Cupriavidus necator N-1: one gene and its partner. The protein of the gene in region 2 interacts with the protein of the main gene of each other region in a pairwise test. Links are inferred from orthologs where the notes say so. Each region holds a gene or a part of one and is shown on either strand. Other genes may lie near its edges. The genes, in order: rlmN and ftsZ.

Region 1 (3,311 bases), 980 kb from region 2 along the record:
ATGCCACCCTCGCGCTGCCGGGCAATTTCCGCCACCTGCGCCACCGGGCGCGGCTGGAAGCGTGCCAGCAGCGGGTCGATGTCGACATGCAGCATGCGGGCATAGGCACGCATCACGCCCTTGGCGAAGGTCACGTCGGGCAGTGCCTGCAGGTTGCCGGCCTCGATCGCGCGTAGCTTGCCTGCAGCCACCTTCAGCCGTGCGCTGACGTCTTCCACCGACATCCGCTGCGCCTCGCGCTCGCGCGCCAGCGCTGCGCCGATCTCGCGTGCGGCGGCTTCGCGTTCTCCTTCGTGCGCGCCCCCGCCGACTTGTTGCGTCGGTACGGCCTGGCCTGCGGCGCGGTCGTGCTCACTCATCCCATGCTCCTTGTTCGTAGGCGGTCAACTCACGCGAGTCGGGGAAGCGGCTGCGCAGTTGCGCCCCAAGCGCATCCTGCGTGCGGCTGTCGCCCTGACGGTGGGCAATGCGCGCTCCCAGCCAGAGGGATTGCGCATTGACAAATTGGCTGCTGTTGACGCGCTGGACATACTGCCGGGCCTGCGCGAAGTCGCCGCGCCGGTAGAAAACCAGCGCGAGGTTGGTGTTGGCCACCGGGTTGTTGCGGTCGTAGCCGAGCGCGGCCTTCAGGTTCTTTTCCGCTTCGGCGCTGTGGCCCTGGCGCAGCTCGCACGCACCCAGGCTGATCAGCGGCTTGGCGGGGCCGCCTGCGGACGGCGCCGACATCGCGCGCTGCAGCATCGGCACGGCCTCGCCGTAGCGCCCTTCCTGGCACAGGAACCAGCCGTAGTTGTTGAGCAGGTCGCCGTCGTTGGCACGCATCGACACTGCCGTGCGGAAGCTGTCATCAGCCAGCGTCCGCTCATTCATATTCATGTAGATCAGCGCGCGCACATGGTAGGCGTCGGCGAGCGCCGGATCGATGGCAATGGCCTGCTTGATCTCGTCAAGGGCGACCGTGTTCTGGCCGGCCTCCAGATAGTTGGTGGCCAGCTGCAGCCGGATGCCGGCGCGGCGCCTTGCATCGGTCTGGTCGGAAGCGGTCTGGGGATCCTGCGCCGGCGCATGCGGCAACTGGCAGCCGGACAACATCAGCAGCCCCAGCAGGGCCGCAGCGATCAGACGGATCATGCAGGGCGAACCTCCCGAGGCTGGCCGGAAGCAGTGACCGGCACCAGTGGCGTGATCTTGCCGAACTTGCCGCGCTCGGCCAGGCGGGTGCGGTCCTTGACTTCCCCGGCCAACTGGCCGCAGGCGGCGTCGATATCGTCGCCGCGGGTCTTGCGGATGGTGGTCACGATGCCTGCATCCATCAGCACCTGCGCAAAGCGCCGGATCTGATCGTTGTTGGAACGCTTCAGGCCCGATTCGGGGAACGGATTGAACGGGATCAGGTTGAACTTGCACGGCACGTCGGCCACAAGCTTCAGCAGTTCCCGCGCATGCTCGACGCCGTCGTTGACGCCATCCAGCATGCAGTATTCGAAAGTAATGAAATCGCGCGGCGCGAATTCCAGGTAGCGGCGGCATGCCGCCATCAGTTCGGCCAGCGGGTACTTCTTGTTCAGCGGCACCAGCACGTCGCGCAGGGCGTCGTTGGACGCGTGCAGCGACACGGCGAGAGCCACCGGGAGATCCTTGGACAGCCGGTCCATCATCGGCACCACGCCGGAGGTGGACAGCGTCACGCGGCGGCGCGACAGGCCGTATGCGTTGTCGTCGAGCATCAGGCGCATTGCCGGCACGACGGCGTCGTAGTTCAGCAGCGGCTCGCCCATGCCCATCATCACCACGTTGGAGATGACGCGGTCATCCTTGGGGCCGCGGCCCAGTTGTTCGCGCATGGCGAACTCTGCCATCCACAGCTGGCCGATGATTTCACCGGTGCTGAGGTTGCGCGAAAAACCTTGCTTGCCGGTGGAACAGAACCGGCAGTTGACGGCGCATCCTGCCTGCGAGGAAACGCACAGCGTGCCACGCGTTTCCTCGGGGATGTAGACCGTTTCCACCGCGTTGCCCTGGCCGACGTCGAGCAGCCACTTGCGCGTGCCGTCGGCCGACAGGTTGTCGGTGATGGCGGCAGGCGCGCGGATCTCGGCCCGCGTCGCGAGCTTTTCGCGCAGCGACTTGGCGAGATCCGACATGGCGTCGAAGCGGCTGGCACCGTAGTGGTGGATCCAGCGTTGCAGTTGCCGCGCACGGAACGGCTTCTCGCCGAGCTCGCCGCAATAAGCGGTGAGCGCGTCCGCGTCGAGGTCGAGCAGGTTGACGAGAGCGTTCATGACGGCAAACTCAGCTTCGGTGTCAGTCTAGTCCTGGCAGCAGCGCCGGACAATCAGCGGCTGTAGACGTTCATGCCCGGGAAGAAGAATGCCACTTCCACGGCAGCCGTTTCAGCAGCGTCCGAGCCGTGCACGGCGTTGGCGTCGATGCTGTCGGCGAAATCGGCACGGATGGTGCCCTTCTCGGCCTTCTTCGGGTCGGTGGCGCCCATCAGGTCGCGGTGCTTGGCGATGGCGTTCTCGCCTTCCAGGGCCTGGATAATGACCGGGCCGGAAATCATGAAGTCCACCAGGTCCTTGAAGAACGGACGCTCCTTGTGGACAGCGTAGAACTGCTCGGCTTCGCCGCGCGACAGGTGCACCATCTTGGCAGCAACGATCTTCAGGCCGGCGGCCTCGAAACGGGCGTAGATCTGGCCAATCACGTTCTTGGCCACGGCATCCGGCTTGATAATCGACAGGGTGCGTTCGATCGCCATGAAAAACTCCGAAAAATGAAGGGGTTACAAATGGATTAAACATGGGATTCTAGCACGAAGACTATGACCCTTTCGAGGGTCTTCCCTGCTCTGGCGTGTGTCGAGCCACCCTTGCCGCACAACCCGGCACCAAGTAGATCAAAGGGCACATTACAACCTTGTCATGCCAGGAACACGCCGCCCCGGCTAACATCCAATGTGAGCGGCACCGAACGGGCGCGAAGCATGTGCGAGGTGACTCCTGGGTTACCCCGCCCTTGCAATTCGATCTCCCAGGTGCCACATTGACGATGGTTCCGTCCGGGTTCCATACGAATCTTCGCATCCGAAGCCTCGCAGCCCCGGCGCCTCACCGTTTTGAGACAGGAGTCACCATGGATAACAAGCTGAACACCTACGGTTTCGGCAACAGTGCGTCGACCGTCACTGACGTCGTCGTTCGCAACCGGGTCTTGCGCAACACTTACTGGCTGCTGGCCCTCTCGATGATCCCCACCGTGCTCGGCGCGTGGATCGGCGTGGCCACCGGCTTCAGCTTCATGGCGGGCAG
Region 2 (3,114 bases):
GACGCAGGGTCAACGTGACCTTGCGCCCCGAGTGCAGGCCGATGCCAACGGTCTTCACCAGGGATTTGATCGTGCGCTGTTTGAGCATGACAGCCTCAACTATTATAAAAATCTATCGTGTAGCTTTTCTGATTAAGGGATTTTACCACCACATCAAGGGCGCTGCAGCCGGGTTTTGTTTCCGGCTGTTAACACCCCCTTAATAAGTTGCGTATTATCCACGTTTACCCGGATGACTGTGTCAGCCACGCAACGCCGCCAGCACTGCCTCGGCGCTGCTGACGCGGAATTCGCCCGGTGCCTCGACGTCGAGCCGGGTGACGACGCCGTCGTCGATCACCATCGCGTAGCGCTTGGAGCGCACGCCCATGCCGCGTGCGGTCAGGTCCTGGTCCAGGCCCAGCGCACGGGTCCACTCGGCGCTGCCGTCGGCCATCATGCGCACCGTGCCGCCCGCCTGCTGCTCACGGCCCCAGGCGCCCATCACGAAGGCGTCGTTGACCGACACGCACCAGACCTCGTCGACGCCGGCCTCGCGTAGCGCCGCGGCATGCTGCACAAAGCCCGGCACATGCTTGGCCGAGCAGGTCGGCGTGAAAGCGCCGGGCAGGCCGAACACCACGATCTTGCGGCCGCGGACCAGGTCCGCCACCTTGAAGGCATTGGGGCCAAGGGCACAGCCGTTGCCTTCGGTTTCGAAGAATTCCTGCAGCGTGGCGTCGGGGACGCGGGAACCGACAGTGATCATGGGTCGTGGTCCTCCTGGGTTTTCTGAAGAATAGTCCGGATGCCGGGGCGCAGACGCCCGCACTCAGGCAGATGGGCAATCTCAAGATCATAGGCGCCTTGCCCGCATTGCCAAAGCCGGCTCACATCCGGTGACATCCGGCGCGGATCCGATACACCTTGCTACAAAGACGTCCGCGCGGCGCACCTCTTGGGTGCGCCGCGCGGACGCTGATACATCCCGACCGGGAAGGCGGGAAACCAGTCCGGGGAGGCGGCCAGCGGCACGCCCGTCCCGGCGACGGGATGCGGGTGAAGCTCAGTCCGGCGCAGGCGCGGCGCCGCCAGCGGCCCGGCGGTTCACGTCAGTCCATGCAAGGCACGCGCGGATGGGGAGCGCACGTGCATCGCGACAAGGCGACGCGTTCCGTCAGGCGGCCGGTGGAGGCACCGATGCCGCGCCAGGCAGGGCTCAGTCTGCCTGCTTGCGCAGGAAGGCCGGGATGTCGTACGTATCCACACCCTTTTCCTGCAGCGCCGCCACGTGGGCCGACGCCGACTCACGCGAGCTGCGCCACACTGCCGGCGTATCCAGGTTGCTGTAGTCCGGCGAGCTGTGCGTGGCCGCGGCGGCGGTCATGTTGGCCATCATCTGCACCGGCATGTTGTCCGTGCCGGTCTTGAGCAGGGTCATCGGCTGTTGCTTCTTGGCCGAGCGGCCCAGGCCCGTGGCCACCACCGTCACGCGCAGCGCATCGCTCATCGAATCGTCGTACACCGTACCGAAGATCACGGTCGCATCTTCCGCGGCGTAGCTGCGGATGGTGTTCATGACTTCCTTGGTTTCCGACAGTTTCAGCGAACGGCTGGCGGTGATGTTGACCAGCACGCCGCGCGCGCCGGACAGGTCCACGCCTTCCAGCAGCGGGCTGGCAACGGCCTGCTCGGCCGCCAGGCGGGCGCGGTCAACGCCCGACACGGTGGCCGTCCCCATCATGGCCTTGCCTTGCTCGCCCATCACCGTCTTCACGTCTTCGAAGTCGACGTTCACCAGGCCGTCAACGTTGATGATCTCGGCAATGCCGGCCACCGCGTTGTGCAGCACGTCGTCGGCGCACTGGAAGCACTTGTCCATCTCGGCGTCGTCGCCCATCACTTCGAACAGCTTCTCGTTGAGCACCACGATCAGCGAGTCGACGCTCGATTCCAACTCGCTGGAACCGTGTTCGGCCACCTTGGCGCGGCGCGCGCCTTCGAAGTCGAACGGCTTGCTGACCACACCCACGGTCAGGATGCCCATCTCCTTGGCCACTTGCGCGACGATCGGCGCGGCGCCCGTGCCGGTGCCGCCGCCCATGCCGGCAGTGATGAAGACCATGTGCGCGCCGCGCAGGGAATCGGCGATCTGATCACGGGCCGATTCGGCGCAGTTGCGGCCGACTTCCGGCTTGGCGCCAGCGCCCAGGCCCGTATTGCCAAGCTGCAGCACGCGTGAAGCGCTCGAACGCTTGAGCGCCTGGGCATCGGTGTTCATGCAGATGAATTCGACGCCTTGCACGCCGCGGCTGATCATGTGCTGCACGGCGTTACCGCCCGCACCGCCCACGCCGACCACCTTGATGATGGTGCCGTCCTGCACTTCCGTTTCGATCATGTCAAAGTCCATCACTGCCTCCGAGAAAAATCAGTCCCCAGACGATGCAGCCTCCCCGCCGCAACCCCTGGTTTCTGAACAAGAAACCAAAAAAAGAAAACCAGAAAACTTCCACTCAGCACACAGGCCTGTCCGGTAGACCGCCCTGCCTGCGCGCCGCTGCATCGTCAGCGCGTCAATTTCCGCATTGATCAGAAATTGCCGACAAACCATTCCTTCATGCGCGTCCACACCTGCTTGACCGACCCGCTCTGCACCGCGACCTTGCGCCCGCGCATGCGTTGCACGCGGCCTTCCAGCAGCAGGCCCATCACCGTCGCATAGCGCGGGCTCTTCACCACCTCGTGCAGGTTGCCGCGGTACTCCGGCACGCCCACGCGCACGGGCTTGAGGAAGATGTCCTCGCCCAGCTCGACCATGCCCGGCATCATCGCGGTCCCACCGGTGATGACCACGCCTGACGACAACAGTTCTTCATAGCCGGACTCGCGCACCACCTGGTGCACTAGCGAGTACAGCTCTTCGATGCGCGGCTCGATCACCGCGGCCAGCGCCTGGCGGCTGAGCGTGCGCGTGCCGCGGTCGCCCACGCCGGGCACCTCGATCATGTCGTCCGGGTCGGCGATCGCCTGCTTGGCGATGCCGTACTGGATCTTGATGTCCTCGGCGTCGGGCGTCGGCGTGCGCAGCGCCATCGCGATGTCGTTGGTGATCTGGTCGCCGGCGATGGGGAT

What was found.
Region 1: the proteins of ftsZ (region 2) and rlmN interact in binary tests that used the Escherichia coli proteins (3 or more experiments, as listed by UniProt). The link is inferred for Cupriavidus necator N-1 from one-to-one orthologs.

What each region holds. Positions count from the first base shown.
Region 1 is NC_015726.1:2,355,739-2,359,049, forward strand. The notes cover bases 206-3,198. They hold rlmN (23S rRNA (adenine(2503)-C(2))-methyltransferase RlmN), read right to left. Parts: upstream 2,283-3,198; coding sequence 1,128-2,282; downstream 206-1,127. Other genes in these bases: CNE_RS11070 (RodZ domain-containing protein), read right to left, coding at 206-359; pilW (type IV pilus biogenesis/stability protein PilW), read right to left, coding at 352-1,131; ndk (nucleoside-diphosphate kinase), read right to left, coding at 2,336-2,761; CNE_RS11090 (Bax inhibitor-1/YccA family protein), read left to right, coding at 3,136-3,198. Outside these bases: more of CNE_RS11070, read right to left, coding at 1-205; more of CNE_RS11090, read left to right, coding at 3,199-3,311.
Region 2 is NC_015726.1:3,339,974-3,343,087, forward strand. What follows is about bases 296-3,091. They hold ftsZ (cell division protein FtsZ), read right to left. Parts: upstream 2,393-3,091; coding sequence 1,199-2,392; downstream 296-1,198. Other genes in these bases: CNE_RS15655 (peroxiredoxin), read right to left, coding at 296-748; ftsA (cell division protein FtsA), read right to left, coding at 2,572-3,091. Also shown: lpxC (UDP-3-O-acyl-N-acetylglucosamine deacetylase), read right to left, coding at 1-88; more of CNE_RS15655, read right to left, coding at 242-295; more of ftsA, read right to left, coding at 3,092-3,114. UniProt on the Escherichia coli protein: Essential cell division protein that forms a contractile ring structure (Z ring) at the future cell division site. The regulation of the ring assembly controls the timing and the location of cell division.